2 regions of the Lysinibacillus sp. COL-1 genome follow, and region 1 is predicted to be linked to the other one. Evidence: riboswitches for the same ligand, from Rfam matches in the RefSeq annotation. Region 1 holds a riboswitch; the other holds the start of a gene.
What was found. Region 1 has a riboswitch for FMN ahead of ribE (riboflavin synthase). Riboswitches for the same ligand answer to the same signal wherever they lie in the genome.
Positions count from the first base shown of each region.

Region 2: it holds a riboswitch for FMN, as region 1 does, so the genes downstream of both, AC6BKE_RS13310 (ECF transporter S component) here and ribE (riboflavin synthase) in region 1, are expected to answer to the same signal.

Region 1 covers NZ_JCAWSJ010000004.1:1,394,192-1,403,551, forward strand. Annotated here, with positions in the region: gene AC6BKE_RS15075 (YibE/F family protein) at 282-1,058, opposite strand; gene AC6BKE_RS15080 (YibE/F family protein) at 1,055-2,125, opposite strand; FMN riboswitch at 2,543-2,668, shown strand; FMN riboswitch at 2,784-2,909, shown strand; gene ribE (riboflavin synthase) at 3,134-3,772, shown strand; partial or broken gene ribB (3,4-dihydroxy-2-butanone-4-phosphate synthase) at 3,798-4,424, shown strand; gene ribH (6,7-dimethyl-8-ribityllumazine synthase) at 4,443-4,910, shown strand; gene AC6BKE_RS15100 (spore germination protein) at 5,045-6,487, shown strand; gene AC6BKE_RS15105 (ATP-binding protein) at 6,810-8,117, shown strand; gene AC6BKE_RS15110 (histidine phosphatase family protein) at 8,214-8,762, shown strand; gene AC6BKE_RS15115 (GNAT family N-acetyltransferase) at 8,776-9,360, shown strand, end outside.
Region 2 covers NZ_JCAWSJ010000004.1:1,046,863-1,056,222, forward strand. Annotated here, with positions in the region: gene AC6BKE_RS13295 (ATP-binding protein) at 1-548, shown strand, start outside; gene sigX (RNA polymerase sigma factor SigX) at 627-1,160, shown strand; gene AC6BKE_RS13305 (RsiX family anti-sigma factor) at 1,157-2,437, shown strand; FMN riboswitch at 2,594-2,781, shown strand; gene AC6BKE_RS13310 (ECF transporter S component) at 3,001-3,588, shown strand; gene AC6BKE_RS13315 (sodium-dependent transporter) at 3,774-5,120, shown strand; gene glnA (type I glutamate--ammonia ligase) at 5,311-6,645, shown strand; gene AC6BKE_RS13325 (sporulation protein Cse60) at 6,727-6,912, shown strand; gene AC6BKE_RS13330 (NUDIX hydrolase) at 6,957-7,343, opposite strand; gene AC6BKE_RS13335 (AraC family transcriptional regulator) at 7,546-8,409, shown strand; gene AC6BKE_RS13340 (pyridoxamine 5'-phosphate oxidase family protein) at 8,567-9,070, shown strand; gene AC6BKE_RS13345 (GNAT family N-acetyltransferase) at 9,289-9,360, shown strand, end outside.

The DNA.
Region 1 (9,360 bases):
CTACTATTTCATGTTCTGCATTATAAAAAAGTCTATGAAGATATAATCGTGATGTCGATTATCAGCGATCATGATTCCTTTTAGCTAGTACACCTCCGCGATACTAACTGCTCTGTTTTTTACTATAGCAAAAAAAAATTCTCAAATGTAAGTACTAATTTGAGCGATTACTATACGATTTCATCATTTAGACACATTTTTTTGAGATAGCATTCATTTTTTGAAGGAGAGGAGGAGATTTGTCCAGACCTCTCACAAACGAGTGATAGGTCTGAACTCTTTTATGAGAGCTTTTCGGTTTTTTCACGTGTTCGAATTAAGTAATAGGCATTGACGGAGGAGGCGATCGGAATAATCAGTGCAATACCGATGCCAGCACAAAAAATAGTCGTCAATTCAGCACTAAAAACCTTGGAGTTGACGATTTCACCAATCGAATAGGAGAGATCTTTGAACCATATTAATAAGCTTAAATAGCCACCAAAGAAAGCGAAGAATAACGTATTCGTATCGGTTCCTAAAATATCTCTCCCGATATTTAAGCCGGATGTAAATAATTTCTTTCTACTAATCGAAGGGTTACGATAAAAAATCTCATGCATGGAAGTAGCAATGGAAATAGCGACATCCATAATTGCTCCAATCGTACTCATAATAATGACGGAGGCACCAATCTGCACAAAATCAACACCAATATAAAGGGAAAAGATGCTTATTTCTTCTGTTGATTCTTCACCAAATCCTTGAATCATCAACTTTTTCGTTACAAATGTAATAAAAAGAAGTAAGACAACAATCGTCACCATAGTGGAGATAAATGCTGTAATGGTTTTACTGTTTGTTTTATTGATATAGAAAAGGCTAATACAACTAATAATTGTACAGGCAACGAACGTTAAGATGATGGGGCTATTTTTAGGGTTGGTCATTAAAAAGATCGTCACAAAGAGCACACCGAAATTTAGGAATAAAGAAAGAAACGAACGTACACCTTGCTTCCCGCCAATTGCGACCATCAATAGACATAAAATAAAAGCTAATAACACAATTACATTCATTCTTGAACCCTCTTTCGATTAATGAAAAATAGAGCAGTATACTGACTGATCGGAATCGTGAGGACAACCCCAATACCACCTGCTAAGGCGCGAGCTAATTCTAAAGAAAGATTCAAGGACAGCGTGAGTCCTAAAGTAGAAGAATTTTTCAAATAGAGAATAACCATCGGTATGGAGCCACAAAGGTAGGCAAAGAACAAAATACTCGTAATGGTGCCCATAATATCTTTCCCGATTTCATGCCCTGAAGATTTAAGTGCCTTCACAGAAATAGTAGGGTCTTGTTCATATAAAGCAAAGATTGAAGAAGCCATCGTAATAGAGACATCCATGACAGCCCCAAGTGAGCCAATAAATAAGCCAGCCATAAAGACTGTACGATAGGGGCGTGTTAAAAATTGCATTTCTTCATAGCGAAGACCGTTTTCACCAGTTAACCACATCACGACAGAGCTAATGATGAGTGCCATAACGGTTCCTAAAAGTGTAGACACAATAGCTGCATACGTTTTCGTGTTCAAGCCGCTAATCAGTAACAACGAAATGATCGTAAATAGAAGAGCGCAAATACCACTGATGACTAACAAGCTCAGGTTACCATGTTTCACATATAAATCTAACGCGAATGATAAAATCAATGCATTGACAATTAAACTAATGATGGAAAACAAGCCTTGTCTTTTTCCTATAAGGAGTAAGACAAAAATAAAAATCCACGCAATCATGAGAAGGGTTTGATCTCGTTTTAAATCGAGAATGGTCCCAGTTAGCCCTGACTGTGATGCGTGATTATCTATGGAGACAAAGATTTCATTGCCCACACGGTATTCTTGATCGAAAGCTCCAGAGGCGGAATAGTCATTCGTCAAATGGATGGATTGCCCTTTATGTGGTCCATTTTGTATCACGGCTGTAATATGCTGTGTAAATAAATAATCATCATTATCATACATATCTGTCATTGGTTCTGATTCTGCTACATCAGCTTTTATCACCTCAGCAATCGGTCGATCATAAAATGATTCATTATGATGAACGAACACAATCGAAAGCACGCAGCAGAGCATTAATAAGGCATAGAAAATACCTTGCTTCAATGGGATGTTTTTAAAAAATAGCAAGTAAATGACCTCCAAAGTGCTGGACTGAATTGTCACTTGTAAAGGAACGTTTTAGTGAAAGGGAAGTTCCATGCACAGTTTAAATGTTATCAGTTTAATGATTTCGTTTACATTTATCAAGTCATTGTTATATTAAGCTGAAGACTCCCTTGCTGACGAGTGATTAAACACCTGATAACACCATCAAAAAACGCCGCCTCCTGTGGCAATAATATTGCATGTTGCCTCAATGCCTCAGGCGGACGTCACAAACGCGAAAAACCTGGATGCATTGTTGATCTGCTATAATTCTTTTTGAAAAATTTTTAAAAAGAAGGATGGATAATAGAATAAAATAGTGTTATCGTAATATTAGCTAAATAAAAAATCCTTCAGGGTAGGGTGAAATTCCCGATCGGCGGTGATGAAGTAATTCAAAGTCCGTGAGCGCAAGCTGATTTGGTGCAAATCCAAAACCGACAGTTATAGTCTGGATGGGAGAAGGGTAAAAATGCGAGCTTTTTAAATTGATTGTAATTTAGAAGGTTTATTTGCCTATGCATTTATTACACTACTTCCCACAAGCTTGTTGGGAAGTTTTTTATTTAGTGCCAATCGAATAGAAGATGTTCTTCGGGGTAGGGTGAAATTCCCAATCGGCGGTGATGAAGTAATTCAAAGTCCGTGAGCGCAAGCTGATTTGGTGCAAATCCAAAACCGACAGTTATAGTCTGGATGGGAGAAGAACAAATGAGATGACAGTCTATGGAAAAAATAGTTTTCAATTAGGCTTATTTGTTGATGTCTTATTACTCCCAAACCCCTTTGCTGAAAGGGGTTTTTGTTTTTTATCGATAGCTAGAGAAGGAGGAGACGGATAAAACTAGAGAAGTGACGGATAGACCTTCGAAACTGATGGATAAGACTTCAAAAGTGAAGGATAGAAACCTAAATCAATGAAAAGTAGGTGATGGAATGTTTACAGGGCTTGTAGAGGATATTGGCATTTTAAAAGCCATGCAAAGCGATAGGGACAGTATGAAAATAACAGTTCAATCAGCCAAAATAGCAGAAGATGTCAAGCTTGGAGATAGTATCGCGGTTAATGGTGTTTGTTTAACGGTGACATATTTTACGGAACAGATGCTTACGATGGATGTGATGCCTGAAACAGTCAACGCAACCAATTTACAGCAGCTCGTGGTAGGGGATTCCGTGAATTTAGAGCGTGCCATGCCTGCTAATGGGCGATTTGGCGGTCATTTTGTTGCTGGACATGTGGATGGGGTCGGTAAAATTTTGCGAAAACGTCCAGTAGCCAACGCAGTCTATATCGATATCGAATTGTCAGAGGAACTAACCAAATTTTGCATTCCAAAGGGTTCTATTACGATTGATGGCACAAGCTTAACCCTTTTCCATGTTGACACGAACAGTGTCACGATTTCACTAATTCCCCATACGTACAAAGAAACCGTATTAGGCATGAAGAAGGCTGGAGCGATTGTGAATATCGAAACAGATTTAGTTGGTAAATATATTGTACAGCACCTGAAAAAAGGGCAAGCAACACCAATCATTACGAGAGATTACTTAGCACAACATGGTTTTTAACAAACTGAACGAGGAGATGACAAAAGTGCTATATGCAATTGAAGAGGCCATTGAGGATTTAAAGCAAGGCAAAATGATTGTAGTGGTTGATGACGAGGATCGGGAAAATGAAGGAGATCTTCTGGCACTCGCTGAATTCATGACACCAGCAACTATAAACTTTATGGCAACCTATGGTAGAGGATTAATTTGTACACCGATTTCACAGCAGCTTGCACAACAGCTAGATTTACATCCGATGGTTCAGCACAATACGGATAATCACCAAACAGCGTTTACCGTAAGTATCGACCATGAGGATACAACGACAGGAATTAGTGCCTATGAACGAGCATTTACGATACAAAAAATGATTGAAAAGCAAGCAAAGCCGATTGAGTTTCGTCGACCTGGTCATGTTTTTCCGCTCATTGCCAAAGATAATGGTGTTTTAGAGCGAAGAGGGCATACGGAGGCGACTGTCGATTTGGCAAAGCTTTGTCATAGTGTGCCAGTGGGTGTTATTTGCGAGATCATGGGCGATGATGGTCATATGCTACGCTTTGAGGAATTGATAAAGTACGCAGCACAGCATGACTTGAAAATGATATCAATAGAGGCACTTGTAGCATACCGCAGTCAATTGCTGACAACTGAAAATAAAATTTCTATTTAAAAAGGAGAAAGAACAATGGGTCAAACATTTGAAGCACAATTAATTGGAACGGGTTTAAAAATTGCAGTTGTGGTAGGTCGATTTAATGAATTCATCACAAGCAAATTATTGGACGGTGCAATGGACGGCTTAACACGACATGGTGTTGATGAAGCGTCTATTGATGTTGCTTGGGTTCCAGGAGCTTTTGAAGTTCCTTTTATTGCGAAACAACTAGCAGAAACAAAGAACTATGATGCCATTATTGGTTTAGGTACGGTTATTCGCGGCTCCACAACACACTATGATTATGTTTGTAATGAGTCAGCAAAAGGTATTGCCAATGTATCGTTATCAACCAATGTACCTGTTATTTTCGGTATTGTGACGACGGAAAATATTGAGCAGGCGATTGAACGTGCTGGTACAAAATCTGGTAATAAAGGATACGATGCTGCCATGTCTGCCATTGAGATGGCTAATCTAAAGAAAATGATTGGATAATGACCAAATGTTTCTTTGAATATTTTGCACATCCATGGGAAAAATATGCTTAAGTGTATTTATTGAAGGTAATCGTTTTTCATAAATGTACTAATCTGGAGATGGCTCAGTAGGAGATGAGAAGTATTTCATCAATGGAACAAATGATCAATTTGAAAATGTTGAAATCACTATTTCAACGCTCTGCTGATGTGATTTTTCAACAATATAAATTTCAGCAATATACAGTACATTTGATAACTTGTGATGCAATGATCAACGAACAAATACTTCAGACGGTAGTTGTTCAGCGAGTCCAATCCTTATTAAGTGATGTCGCTGATGACATGTTAGAGGAACAAATCGACCAGCATTTACACATTCCCTATTTACAAAAGGTTTTAACGCAAGAGGATGCCATAACAAGAGTCTATAAAGGGCATGTATTATTGTATTTTGAAGAAAATCAATTACTATTTTCTAGTGATATTTCTAAAAAACCGAATCGAGAGCCCGGAGAAACATCGCTAGAATTAGTGGTCAAAGGGCCAAGAGATGACTTTATAGAAGATGTTTTTATTAATATTGCTTTATTAAGAAAGCGGTTGCCCACTAATTCTTTTAGTGTAGAAACATTAGAAATTGGGAGACGTTCCAAAACCACTGTAGCGGTACTCTATATGGATGACATTGTGAATTTAAATATGCTAGAACAAATCCGTCTACAATTACAAAAGATTGATACGGATATTGTTGTCAATGGTGATTTATTGATGGAAGCAATTGAACAAACAGCCAAAGTACTGCCCAGGCATGATTATACCGGGAGACCGGATTTTGCTATGCAGGCATTAATTAGGGGAAGAATACTAATAATGATTGATGGTGTTTCCTACGCATTGATCACACCTACGAATATAATGTTGCTCTTTAAATCGGGTGAGGATAATGATTTTCCTGTCATTGTCAGTTCAATGGAAAGATTGCTTCGTATTGTTGGGATATTAATTAGTATGCTAACACCAGGCTTTTGGCTTGCGCTGACTACGTATCATCAAGAACAACTTCCTTTTCTTCTTCTAGCAACAGTTGTTGAGTCGAGAACGGGACTGCCATTCCCAACGATTCTTGAAATACTAATGATGCTATTTATGTTTGAATTGTTTCGTGAAGCCAACTTACGTCTTCCGAGTGCAATTAGTGGATCAATTAGTGTTGTGGGAGGTTTAATTATCGGAGATGCAGCGATAAAAGCTGGCGTTACGAGCCCTTCAATGATTGTTGTCATTGCAATTTCGAGTATTGCGGCTTTTACATTGGTTAACCAATCATTTGTAACAGCCATGAGTATTTTTCGATTAATCATTATTATAGCCTCTGCCTTTTTTGGATTATTTGGTTTTTTTATTGCAGTATTTTTCATCATCTTATACGCAGCGAATATGCGTGTGCTAGGTGTACCCTATTTAAATTTTAGTGCACATTTGAAGAAGGAAAATCTAAAAAAATCATTATTAAGACTTTCATCAAAGGGCTACAGTAGACGACCTTCCTTTTTAAAGCCACAGGATCGAACACGTACTTCGAATAAAAAATAAACAAATTTCATTGAAGATCAGGTATTGTAGTAGGTACCTGATCTTTTTTGTGACTTTTGCTTTAGGAAGGTATTACATTAGCCTGTAGGATAGGAAATGAGACATAAAATGTTATTAGTTACCTTTTTAGTTTACTTTCTTGTAAAGGATTATTAAACTATTGGTTACGGTGTGTAATTTTAGTAGAGTTCAAGTAAAATGGATTTTCTGTTTTCATTTCTGTAGGATAATCAAGAAATGTTCACTTTACAAACAAAAAATAGAGTTAATTATTATATAATGATATTCCAGAATATTTATAGGTGAGGAAGTCCCGTTTTATATGAAAAATCGAAAAATAAAACTAATATTAATTCTATCAACGCTTTTATTATGTTTGTTTACAAGTTTAAACATCATTACATCCTATGTGAAAATTAAAAAGACCGTTGAAGAGTCAATTGCCAATCAAAGCTTAGAGGCTGCCAATTCCATTGCTTCTTCTATTGATACAGCTGCTTATCAGCAGTTTTTGAAGAATCCACAGAAGAATGATTATTATTGGGAAGTAAGAAGCTATTTAAATGATGCCAGAGTAAAACTAGGTGCATTGTTTGTTTATACGTTGAAGGTGGATAATCCAGAAGTATCAAGTGCGATGATTATGGGGCTGCCAAATGAACTGAAAAAAGGCTTTGATATAGGAGAGGTTTGTACTGTCCCAGCAAAGCAAGTGGCAAAAGCCTACAAAGGTGAAACCTATGTTACAGAGGTGATTCATGATTCTGTACATGGTTCTTATTTATCGGTTGGTACACCTATCAAAGATGAGAATGGTAAAATTATTGGGTATCTAGGCATTGATATCAGCGCAGACACATTAAATGGCATTAAGGGAAAAGTCATTGAAGACAATTTATTTATTTTTATTTTTAATGGTGTATTTATTTTAATTGTCATTGGTTCTTTTTTATTTTTACAACGATGGTATCAAAAAGAGGTAGCGAAAGAAGTCGGCGCTACAGAGGACACATATCAAGCAGAAATTAAAACTTTGATTACTTCGGTATCATCATTACGTCATGATTTCACTAATCATATTCAAGTGTTACATGGTCTTTTACAATTAGAAAAAACAGAGCAAGCAAAACAATATTTGTCTTCACTATCTAAAGAAGTTCAAGCGATTAAGTCTTTAAAATTAAATATTGACCACCCAGGTCTGTCCATCTTATTACAAACGAAAAAATTAACCGCTCAAAATCATAATATTGATATGGACTTTACCATTTCTCAAAATGACTTTAATAAGATTAAAACGACAGATTTAATCAAGATTCTATCCAATTTAATTGATAATGCCATTGATGCTGCGGTTGAATTACCTGAAGGACAACGTAAAATTATGATTTGCTGTACAGCTGATGAAGTACAGTATGAATTTAAAATTACTAATACAGGGCCAAATATTGTGGATGCTGACCACATATTTAAGCAAGGGTTTTCAACGAAAAGGCATGAGCAGGGTCGCATAAGAGGACAAGGGTTATTTATTGTGAAAGAAATTGTCCATAAATACAATGGTCATATTTCAATCGACTCATCGAAACATTTAGAAACAACTGCTATTGTCCATATTCCCATTAAATAACTGAAAATAGCTTCCTACAAATTGTAGGGAGCTTTTTTCTATTTGTTAGACATACATTACAAAATAGAAAGTGTTATGATGAAGGGGATGAAAAAAATGGAAAAGGATCTCCTGACGTTATTGAGAAAGGGTGGGCTTCATTTATATGCAAGGCATGGAACGGCCACAGTTGGTGTAGATCAGGCATATGGCACGTTTCACAGTTGCCGCTATCAAAGAAACCTATCAGAGCATGGTCGTAGGGAGGCTGTTTACTATGGTCAAATGCTGCGTTATTGGCAAATTCCCATCCTTTCGCCCATTACAGCAAGTCCGTTCTGTCGAACAAAGGAAACGGCTCTACTTGCATTTCCAACTAACGGTGTACAAATTGACCCTTTTTTGTTTGAGATCTTCATGTTAGGTGGCAATCTTACCAGTGCTGAGCAAACTAGCATTTTAACGACACTGACATCCAAGCTGGAAATAAAACCATCACAAGGCATGAATAATGTAATGATTGGTCATAGCTTTCCGAGAGACATGGGCCTTGGCATCCTTTCGAATATGGGGACGGTTGTCATCAAGCCTAAAGGTCCAGGGCGTGGGTATGATATCGTGAAAAAACTAACCTTAGAAGATTTAGCGACATTAGATTCCATTTGAGAAGAGGGAAAATATGAAGGTCAAAACAGTTGAACAATGCACATTAGAGGAAGTATTGAAAGCATGGAACAAAGGCTTCGAAGGCTATTTTGTGGATATCCATATGACGGCCGAAATGTTTTTACATCGACTGGTTGGGGAGGGGCTGTCTCCTAAACATTCCATTGTCATTTTTGACCAAGATGAACCGATTGCGATTGTTATGAACGGTTTCCGTATCATAAATGGCAAGAAAACAGCTTGGAACGGTGGTACAGGTATTTTCCCAGCCTATCGTGGTAAAGGCATCTCACGTTTATTAATAGAGGAAACCTTAGCTATCTATAAAAGAGAACATGTAGAAATCGCTACGCTGGAGGCAATTAAAGAAAATCAGGTAGCTATTGCTTTGTATGAAAAATATGGCTATGAGGTTGCTTCTTCATTATTATTTTTAAGTGGCGAATATGGAGCGAACGTAGAGCCTACAGCCGCCATTCACGTTGCAACCATTCGCCCTGAGCAGCTAGCATATCTCTCTTTTTATCAGGAAGATGTTCCTTGGCAGTGTGGCTGGCAGAGTGTGAAGCAGGGGGAAGCCAAGGTTTTCTATAATGAC
Region 2 (9,360 bases), 350 kb from region 1:
TCATTTATGATGAATCGAAGCGGATGGGGCGTCTTGTAACAGATTTATTAGATTTAGCACGCATGGAATCGGGACATATGACGCTGTATAAAGATGAATTACCGATTAATTCTACATTCGAACGTATTACTCAAAAATTTGCACAGGTTGCAAAGGAAAAACACGTTCGTCTATTGTTTGAAAGTGAATTTAATGACGATGCCATGATTAATATCGATGAGGATCGTATTGAACAAGTGCTCACAAATCTAGTAGATAATGCACTTAGACATACGGATGAAGGAGCAGTCACTGTAAAAGTTGAGCAGGAACCAACATTCGCTAAAATATCTGTTCAAGATACAGGGCACGGCATTCCTCATGACGACTTACCTTATGTCTTTGAACGTTTTTATAAAGCAGATAAGGCACGTACCCGTTCAAAAGGTGGTACGGGTCTCGGCTTAGCCATTGCGAGAAATATTGTGAAGGCACACTCAGGTAATATTATGGTAGACAGTGTGCTGAAAGAAGGTACGACCTTCACGTTTTATTTACCGTTCGATTAATAACATGTATTGCTATTAATTGGCTGTAACTTTCACGAATGTAAGACGACAAATATTATAGAACGGGGGTGGAGTGCTTTGAATGACTCCGTGTTCCATCGACTATACGATGCATATCACCAAGACGTGTTCCAGTTTTTAATATATTTAGTAAAAAACCGTACATTGGCTGAAGATTTAGCACATGAAGTTTATGTACGAGTATTGCGCTCATATGATCAATTTGCAGGTAATAGTAGTGAGAAAACATGGCTTTTTGCTATTGCCAAAAATGTAGCGATTGATCATTTTAGAAAGCAGGCTGTACGCCAGAAGCATTCACTTGATTTCTTTGACTGGGAAACGGAACAGCTCCATTCAACCACACCATCACCGGAAGATATGCTACAGGCCAGTGATGAATTTATGCAAGTAGCGTCAGCACTGGAAAACTGTACAGGCGACCAAAAAATGGTCATTATTATGCGCTATTTTCAGGATTTATCGATTGCAGAAACTGCTCAAATATTAGATTGGACAGAAGCTAAGGTAAAAACGACCCAGCATCGAGCCATAAAATTTTTAAGGCAACAGCTACAGCCGATTAGAGAACAGGAGGCGAAACGGCAATGACGCATAAGCCATTTGATGATGAGCAGCTTGAACATGTATTGAACAATGCCCCTAAGCTTTCTGACCACCGTTCAAAAGAGGACATATTAAATCGGTTAATGGCAGATGCTCGCTTGCAGGATAACAGTTACCTTCAAGAAGCGATACAACAACCAAAAGAGGATGAACAAAAGCAAAGCAATTCCTCCATCCAAGAAGAACGAACAACACGATCTAAGCTTCGTAAAATGCCAATTTTTATGAGCATTGCAGCAGTTTTTGCGTTAACGATACTTGTAGGCTCAATGGTCATGAATAATGATGTTGGACATAAAGATCAAGCTAGTACTGCCGATACGGCTACCTATTCTACTTTACAGGAAGATCTTTCTCCAAAGGAGGCTGCTACGCAAGACGAAGCACTCCAATCTCCTATCGTAGCAGAGCATGAGCGCATGTTATCTTTACGGTCATCTGTCTATGAGGAAGATGTGAAAGATGCTGTCGTTTTCCGTATTGGCTTAGCAGGGCGAGATGCGGAAAGTGTACCAATGACGTATGTGATACCAAATGAGCGAGTAGCAACGGATTTTGGAACAGAAAAACCTTCTACTTTACAGATGTATGAAAAATACGCGCCTCAAATAGATGAGAAAGCTAAAGGATTTACTGATTACCATCCTTACAAAGGTGAGCTGAAGGAGAAGGACGATAAGCTTGTCCATGTGCTACCAAAGGACAATAGCTATGATGTTGCTTCTGCTACTGTCAATGAGTACAAAGGAACTTTGGAGGATACATTCTCTGATTCTGAATATACAGAAGTTGAGATTCAAAATGAAGATGGAACACCTTATGAGTTTTCTCAAGAAGGTGAGCCAAGTCCACCTATGTCATTAACGAACGCCAAGCATTATAATTATTATATATATCAAGATGGTACAGGTGCAGAATATTTATCACCAGATTTCCGTCAAACATTTGCAAATGTCACAGAGGCGCTCACACTGATGAAAAATAAAAATGATGATGTCTATGTGTCCGTTGTTCCTGAAAACGTATCATATACGGTGACAGAGGAAGCAGAGGGCGTAGTCGTTACATTTGATCTTCCGCTTGATTTAACATCAATGGAACCGATTCGTGCCACACAACTGATTGAGGCCATGATGTTAACGGCTGCTAGCTTTGACCAACAATTACGCCTAAATAATGTTGTCCAAGAAAGCTGGGAGGGCTTTGATTTAAAAATGTTTTTACCAAAGCCTGTAGGGCCAAATAAGCAATATATGCCTTAGTCAAAGAAAATAACAATAAGAAATGGAGCATTCCTGTTCGGTGAGGATGCTCCATTTTTTTTACAATGCATACAAGTCTAATAGGTTTTTTGAGCAGAACTATTTACTTTTTGTTGATAATTCTTTATAGTAAAACTGTAGTATAAAATAATAGTGATTCATCTTCGGGGCAGGGTGAAAATCCCGACCGGCGGTAATAGAGTGCTAAACCGTTAATGTTTATTCATTAACTCGAATGGTTTAGGCAAAACTCTTTAGCCCGCGACCTGTGCAAATTTATTTGCATGGCTGACTTGGTGAAATTCCAAGGCCGACAGTTACAGTCTGGATGGGAGAAGATGGAGGTACGATCGTCATTCATTGTTATGAAATGAACTATGACCGAGCGCTTTTTTTGTATGGCTTTTAAAATAGTGCTCAAAAAATAGTTTAGATTGACGCTTATTCGTCATGCCTTTCTCCCTTGTGCTTTTTAATGCATAAGGGTTTTTTCATGCTAACAATTGAAAGATCGTCACCTTTCTTCTTGCGAGATTGAATCAGCAAAGAGGAGAGAGTTTTCTATGAAGAAAAATGTTAAACTTCAATCGTTTATTACGATTGGTATGCTGAGCAGTATTTCGTTTTTATTAATGCTTTTTAATTTCCCAATACCGCCGTTCCCAGCATTTTTGGAAGTGGACTTTAGTGATATGCCTGCATTAATAGCGGCCATCACAATGGGACCTGTAGCTGGTATTTTAGTAGAATTATTTAAAAATGTGTTGGATTGGATTTTCTCGGGTACGCCAACAGGTGTGCCAGTAGGGCATATTGCCAACTTTACAACAGGCATTTTATTTATTTTGCCAGTTAGCTTTATTTTTAATCGTTTTAAAACGACTGCTGGTCTTGTTGGAGGTTTAGCGACAGGAACAGTCGTGATGGCAGTAGGAATGAGCGTTTTGAACTATGTTATATTTTTACCGATGTACACATATTTCCTTGGTATGGAACCTGTTGTAGGTGACTCCCTTTATAAAATGATCGTCGCTGGAATTTTACCATTTAATATTGTAAAAGGTATTTTATTAACAGCTATTATGGCGTTTTTATTTACTACAATGCGCAAATGGATCGACCGCCAGCGCTCTATGTATATAGCAAAATAATGGACCATAAACCTCGAGTAGTTAGCTCGAGGTTTTTTTGTGGGAAGAAGTGATGGGACGAATAAAATTAGAAAAAAGTAGTAGAAAATGCTCGTGCTCTAGTGCTTTATTATTATAATCTAGTCGAAGAACACATTTTCATGTAGAATAGAGGGGAGTTTAGAAAGTTTGAGGAGTTTGAAGAGATGAGTGAAAAAAAGGGACAGTGGTCTAGTAAATTAGGATTTATTTTAGCATCAGCGGGTGCTGCGATTGGACTAGGAGCAATTTGGAAGCTACCGTATGTAACGGGGCAAAGTGGTGGAGGTGCATTCTTCCTAATCTTTGTGTTATTTACGTTATTAATAGGGTTGCCAATGCTATTGTCCGAGTATGTTTTAGGGCGTGGTACACAATCGGAGGCGGTAACCGCGTATAAAAAGGTTGCTCCGACAAAACCAGGATGGGCTTGGATTGGCCGAATGGGTGTGCTAGGTTGTTTTTTATTATTAACATTTTATAGTGTTGTTGGAGGTTGGATTTTTATTTACAGCGGGCTAGGCGTCGCTGGTGCTGTGATAGATCCTGCGATTGATCCAGCTGCACTATTTGGAAAAATTATAGGTACACCTTGGATTACGCTAGTAGGTTTAGCTTTGTTTACATTAGCTAACGTACTCGTTATTTCATTAGGTGTACAAAATGGTATTGAAAAGGCGAATAAATGGATGATGCCGTTACTCTTTGTGATGTTCATTGTTCTGGTTGTGCGTGCTGTCACATTAGATGGCGCAATGGAGGGAGTGAAATTCTTCTTATGGCCTGATTTCTCAAATATTACTGGTAGGGCATTATTAGAAGCGTTAGGACAATCATTCTTTGGATTAGCTGTAGGATTTTCTTGTCTTGTTACATATAGTTCCTATCTAAAAAAAGATGTCAGCCTTCCAAATTCAGCAGGTTCTGTTGTGCTCTTAACCGTGCTTGTATCATTTTTAGCGGGTTTAGCAATCTTCCCTGTTGTGTTTGCCTTTGATTTAGAGCCAGCCGCGGGACCGGGCTTGTTGTTCATGGTGCTGCCGACAGCTTTTAGTCAAATGCCGTTTGGAGAATTATTTTTAGCGATGTTTTTATTGCTATTTTTATTTGCTACATTAACGTCATCATTTAGTTTATATGAGATTATCGTAGCGGCATTTATGGAACATAGTCAGAAATCTCGTCCGATGTGGACGCTTTTACTTGGTGTAGTCGTATTGATTGCGGCTATTCCAGCGGCACTTTCTTCTAGTGTTTTATCGGATGTAACCATTTTTGAGAAAAGTATTTTTGATGCCACTGATTTTTTAGTGTCGAATATAATGCTGCCATTAGGAAATTTATTCATTGCTATTTTTATTGCCCACATAGTGGATAAGGAATTTGTAAGGAAAGAACTGTTAATGGGTAGTCACTTAGGGCAGGGCTATTATGCAACATATCGTATGTTAATGTTAGTCGTTGTACCGATCGTTATTCTAGTTGTGTTCATTAATATGCTATTACAATATTAAAATAAAAAAAGTGTATCCATTGTGGAAATGGATACACTTTTTTTATGCATCGAAAATCAAGATAAATATATTCTAAAAAAAACTATGTTATAAAACCTCACATATCTATTGCGTGAATTTCAATTTTCATGTATTTTAAGAACAGTTATAAAAACGTATGTTAACTAAATTTACATTGGAGTGGTGAAGAGTGAAACATTACACAAAAGAAGATATTATACGCCGAGTAAAAGAAGAAAATGTGAAATTTATTCGCCTACAATTTACGGATATATTAGGAACAATCAAAAATGTGGAAGTCCCTGTCAGTCAGTTAGAAAAAGCATTAGATAATAAAGTCATGTTTGATGGTTCATCCATTGAAGGTTTTGTGCGTATAGAGGAATCTGATATGTATTTAAAGCCTGACTTTGATACATTCGTGATTTTTCCTTGGACTGCTGAGAAAGGCAAGGTGGCTCGTTTTATTTGTGATATTGCCAGACCAGATGGAACGCCGTTTGAAGGAGATCCGCGCTCCAATTTGAAACGCGTTTTAAAGGAAATGGAGGAGTTAGGCTTTACTTCCTTTAATTTAGGGCCAGAGCCAGAGTTCTTCTTATTCAAACTGGATGATAAGGGGCATCCAACACTAGAGTTAAATGATAGTGGAGGCTACTTCGATTTAGCACCGACAGATTTGGGAGAGAATTGTCGTCGTGATATCGTTTTAGAGTTAGAGGGAATGGGCTTTGAAATTGAAGCCTCCCATCATGAAGTCGCACCTGGTCAGCATGAAATTGATTTTAAGTATGCTAGTGCCATTGAGGCATGTGATAACATACAAACGTTTAAGTTAGTCGTAAAAACCATTGCTGCACAGCATGGTCTCCATGCAACATTTATGCCAAAGCCATTATTCGGTGTAAACGGCTCAGGAATGCATTTTAATCTATCATTATTCGAGGGTGATAAAAATGCCTTCTATGATGAACATGCAGACTTACAATTAAGTGCAACGGCACGTAGTTTTATGGCAGGGATTATAAAGCATGTACACGGCTTTACCGCTATTACGAATCCACTTGTTAATTCCTATAAACGACTAGTGCCTGGCTATGAGGCTCCTTGTTATGTCGCGTGGTCTGCTCAAAACCGTTCACCACTAATTCGTATTCCAGCAGCTCGTGGACTATCTACTCGAATTGAATTGCGTTCAGTTGATCCAGCCGCAAATCCATACTTAGCAATGGCTGTTATTTTAGCATCTGGACTTGATGGCATACGGAAAGATTTAATGCCACCTGCAGCAGTAGATCGTAATATTTATAAAATGACAGCAGGAGAGCGAGAGTTGAACGGAATTGATAGCTTACCTTCCTCATTAGAATATGCGTTGATTGAATTAGAGATGGATACCATTGTTCGTAATGCACTAGGCGATCATATTTATGATAAATTTACAGTCGCCAAAGAAATTGAGTGGAATAAATATCGCACACGCGTCCACAACTGGGAACGTGAGGAGTATTTAACGATGTACTAAAAAGCGTTGGAGCTGTTTTGGCTCCAACACTTTTACATTTCCTTTCTTTTCATCTATTATTAGAGAAAAGGAGTGTGGGCAATGACACAAACGACCCAGGTTGTGACCATTCAAAACAATGATATTGTGCAATTTGAACATGACATTAACCGGGCTTTAGTAGATTTAAGAAGCTTTTTAATACTTGATATCAAATACAATACGCTCTATATTGGCGAACAGACAGTCATCCATTCTGCTTTAATTATTTATCAACAAAACGATTAGCAATATGTACTTGAGATGAGTCATGTCATTAAGACGTGACTTTTTTATTGAAATAAAGATAAAAGAAAGGCACGATCTTCTGGAAAAGTTAATGACAATTGGGCCACTTCATTTTTTGATTGCCAAGCAATGTCATAAATTAATTCGTCAGGATCATGAATCATCATTTGTCCGTCAATCATAACTGTTTCAAAGTAATGAACTTCCACAGCTTCATTCTGCTTACAATAAATTTCTTTTAGAATAGCCACTATATAGCCCGTTTCTTCATAAACCTCTCGAATACAGCAAGCCTTAAAATCTTCCGCTGCTTCTTTACCACCTGATGGAACAGCCCACGTTTTTTCTTCTTCCACCGTTCCTTGTAAAACCATTAATAATTGATTGTTATCGTTCAAACAAATAGCAGCAGCACCTTGCCATTTTCCCAAGAGAAAAACCTCCATTTCATTTCTATTTATACTTAATTTACCTATTAAAGAACGTAGTTGTAAATATGTGTAGGGTGGAGGGTGAAAATAAGTAGGGAGAATCGTCGGGAAAATACTTCCCTTTTAACCTGTCCAAAGTTAGCATAAAAAGACAGGTTATACAGCAATATCTATTTTATGATGGAATCAAGGAGTGAAAGCAATGAGTTGGATTGAGTCGATTCAAAAGGCCATTAATTTTATGGAGGATCATTTATTAGAGGACATTACGATTGAACAGATTGCACAGGAGGTTAATTCATCTGTCTTTCATTTTCAACGCACGTTTGCAATTTTGACGGATATGTCCATTGCTGATTATCTGCGACGAAGAAGATTGACATTAGCTGCACAAGAATTAATAGGCACGGAACAAAAAATAATCGATCTCGCCTACAAATATGGCTATGAAACTCCTGAAGCTTTTACAAAAGCGTTTCGTAAGCAGCACCATATAACGCCTAGTGAAGCAAGAAAGAAACAAGGGCCATTACAATCATACAATTGCCTGGTCATCCAGGTAAGCTTGAAGGGAGCAGAACCAATGAAGTATAAAATCGTAGAAAAAGAAAAGTTTCAAATTGTTGGAGTGAAAAGAACGTACAACTGTCAAGACGGGGAGAACACACGAGAAATTCCTCTATTTTGGCAAGAGGTAAATCAAAGTGGCTTCGACCATCAACTATACCAATTAAATAATGGCAATATCAATGGAGTACTAGGTGTTTGTGTACCAAATACAAACCAAGGACAAAAGGGTTTCATTGATTACTGGATTGCTACAGATCATGTAGGGGAAGTAGGAGAAGATCTATTAACAATGGAAGTACCTGCCTCCAAATGGGTTGTCTTTGAAGTACATGGCCCTATGCCAGATGCGATGCAAAATACGTGGAAGCAAATTTATTCAGAGTGGTTCCCGTCCAATCCATACGAACCAGCAGGAACAGCGGAACTTGAGGTTTATCCTGAAGAGGATGCCTATAGTCCTGACTCCTATTCTGAAATTTGGATTCCAATTAAATAACAAGAAAGCCAAGAATGCATGGATTAAGCATTCTTGGCTTTTATTATTCAAAAGAAAATTTATCCTTTTTTTAGGTGTGTTAAAGATGTAAAATATATGTATGTTTAAAATAAACGATTGAGTTAATCGTGATATATTTTCATGAGGGGGTTAAAGTATGATGAGAGGTACGATTCAAAACAAGCGTGTAGAAATTTCACAAGAGGAAGCACAGCATTTCTTAAAAGTAGGGCAAGTAGCACATGTTGCAACGGTTGGTGAGGAAGGTTTTCCATACGTTATTCCGTTTGTCTATGTATATGAGGGAGAAGATAAACTATATTTGCATATTGGTAATATTCGAGAAAGCCATTTTTGGTCAAATATTAAACAAAATCCTAAAATCTGTATCGAAGTGAGTGAGATGGGTGATTTACATCCAGGGAAAAAATATGCCTGTCAATCTGCACTTGTGTATCAAAGCGTGGTGTTGTTTGGACAGGTCGTACGCATTGAGGAGGAGTCGAAGAAAGAATGGTTTTTTGATGCACTGCTTGAGAAGTATGGCAATCCTGCATGGACATTTGAAAAAGAAGGCTATCCAATTCTGCCTAAAATCGAGTTGTTTGAAGTACAAATAGAGAAGTTAACAGGGAAAATTAATCATGGCATGTATCACTAAATGAAGAAGCTAAGAATGATAGAATTCTATCATTCTTAGCTTTTAAATTTGATTTCGCTAAAGCGTATAGTTAGCCAGCAAAGTAAAATTTAATTTTTTCCAGCCTCCAAGATTTTCGTGATATTGGATGCAAAATATGGCTATCTGCGCATCATTCAGTCCCTTTAACTAAATTTATCTATTATTATAAGAGAATAGAAATAACAGGAGGAGGTAGCATGATGAAAATTATAGAGGCTCATTACCCAATCATTAAACAAACCATTAAAAGAGCCCCGACATTTGTGTAT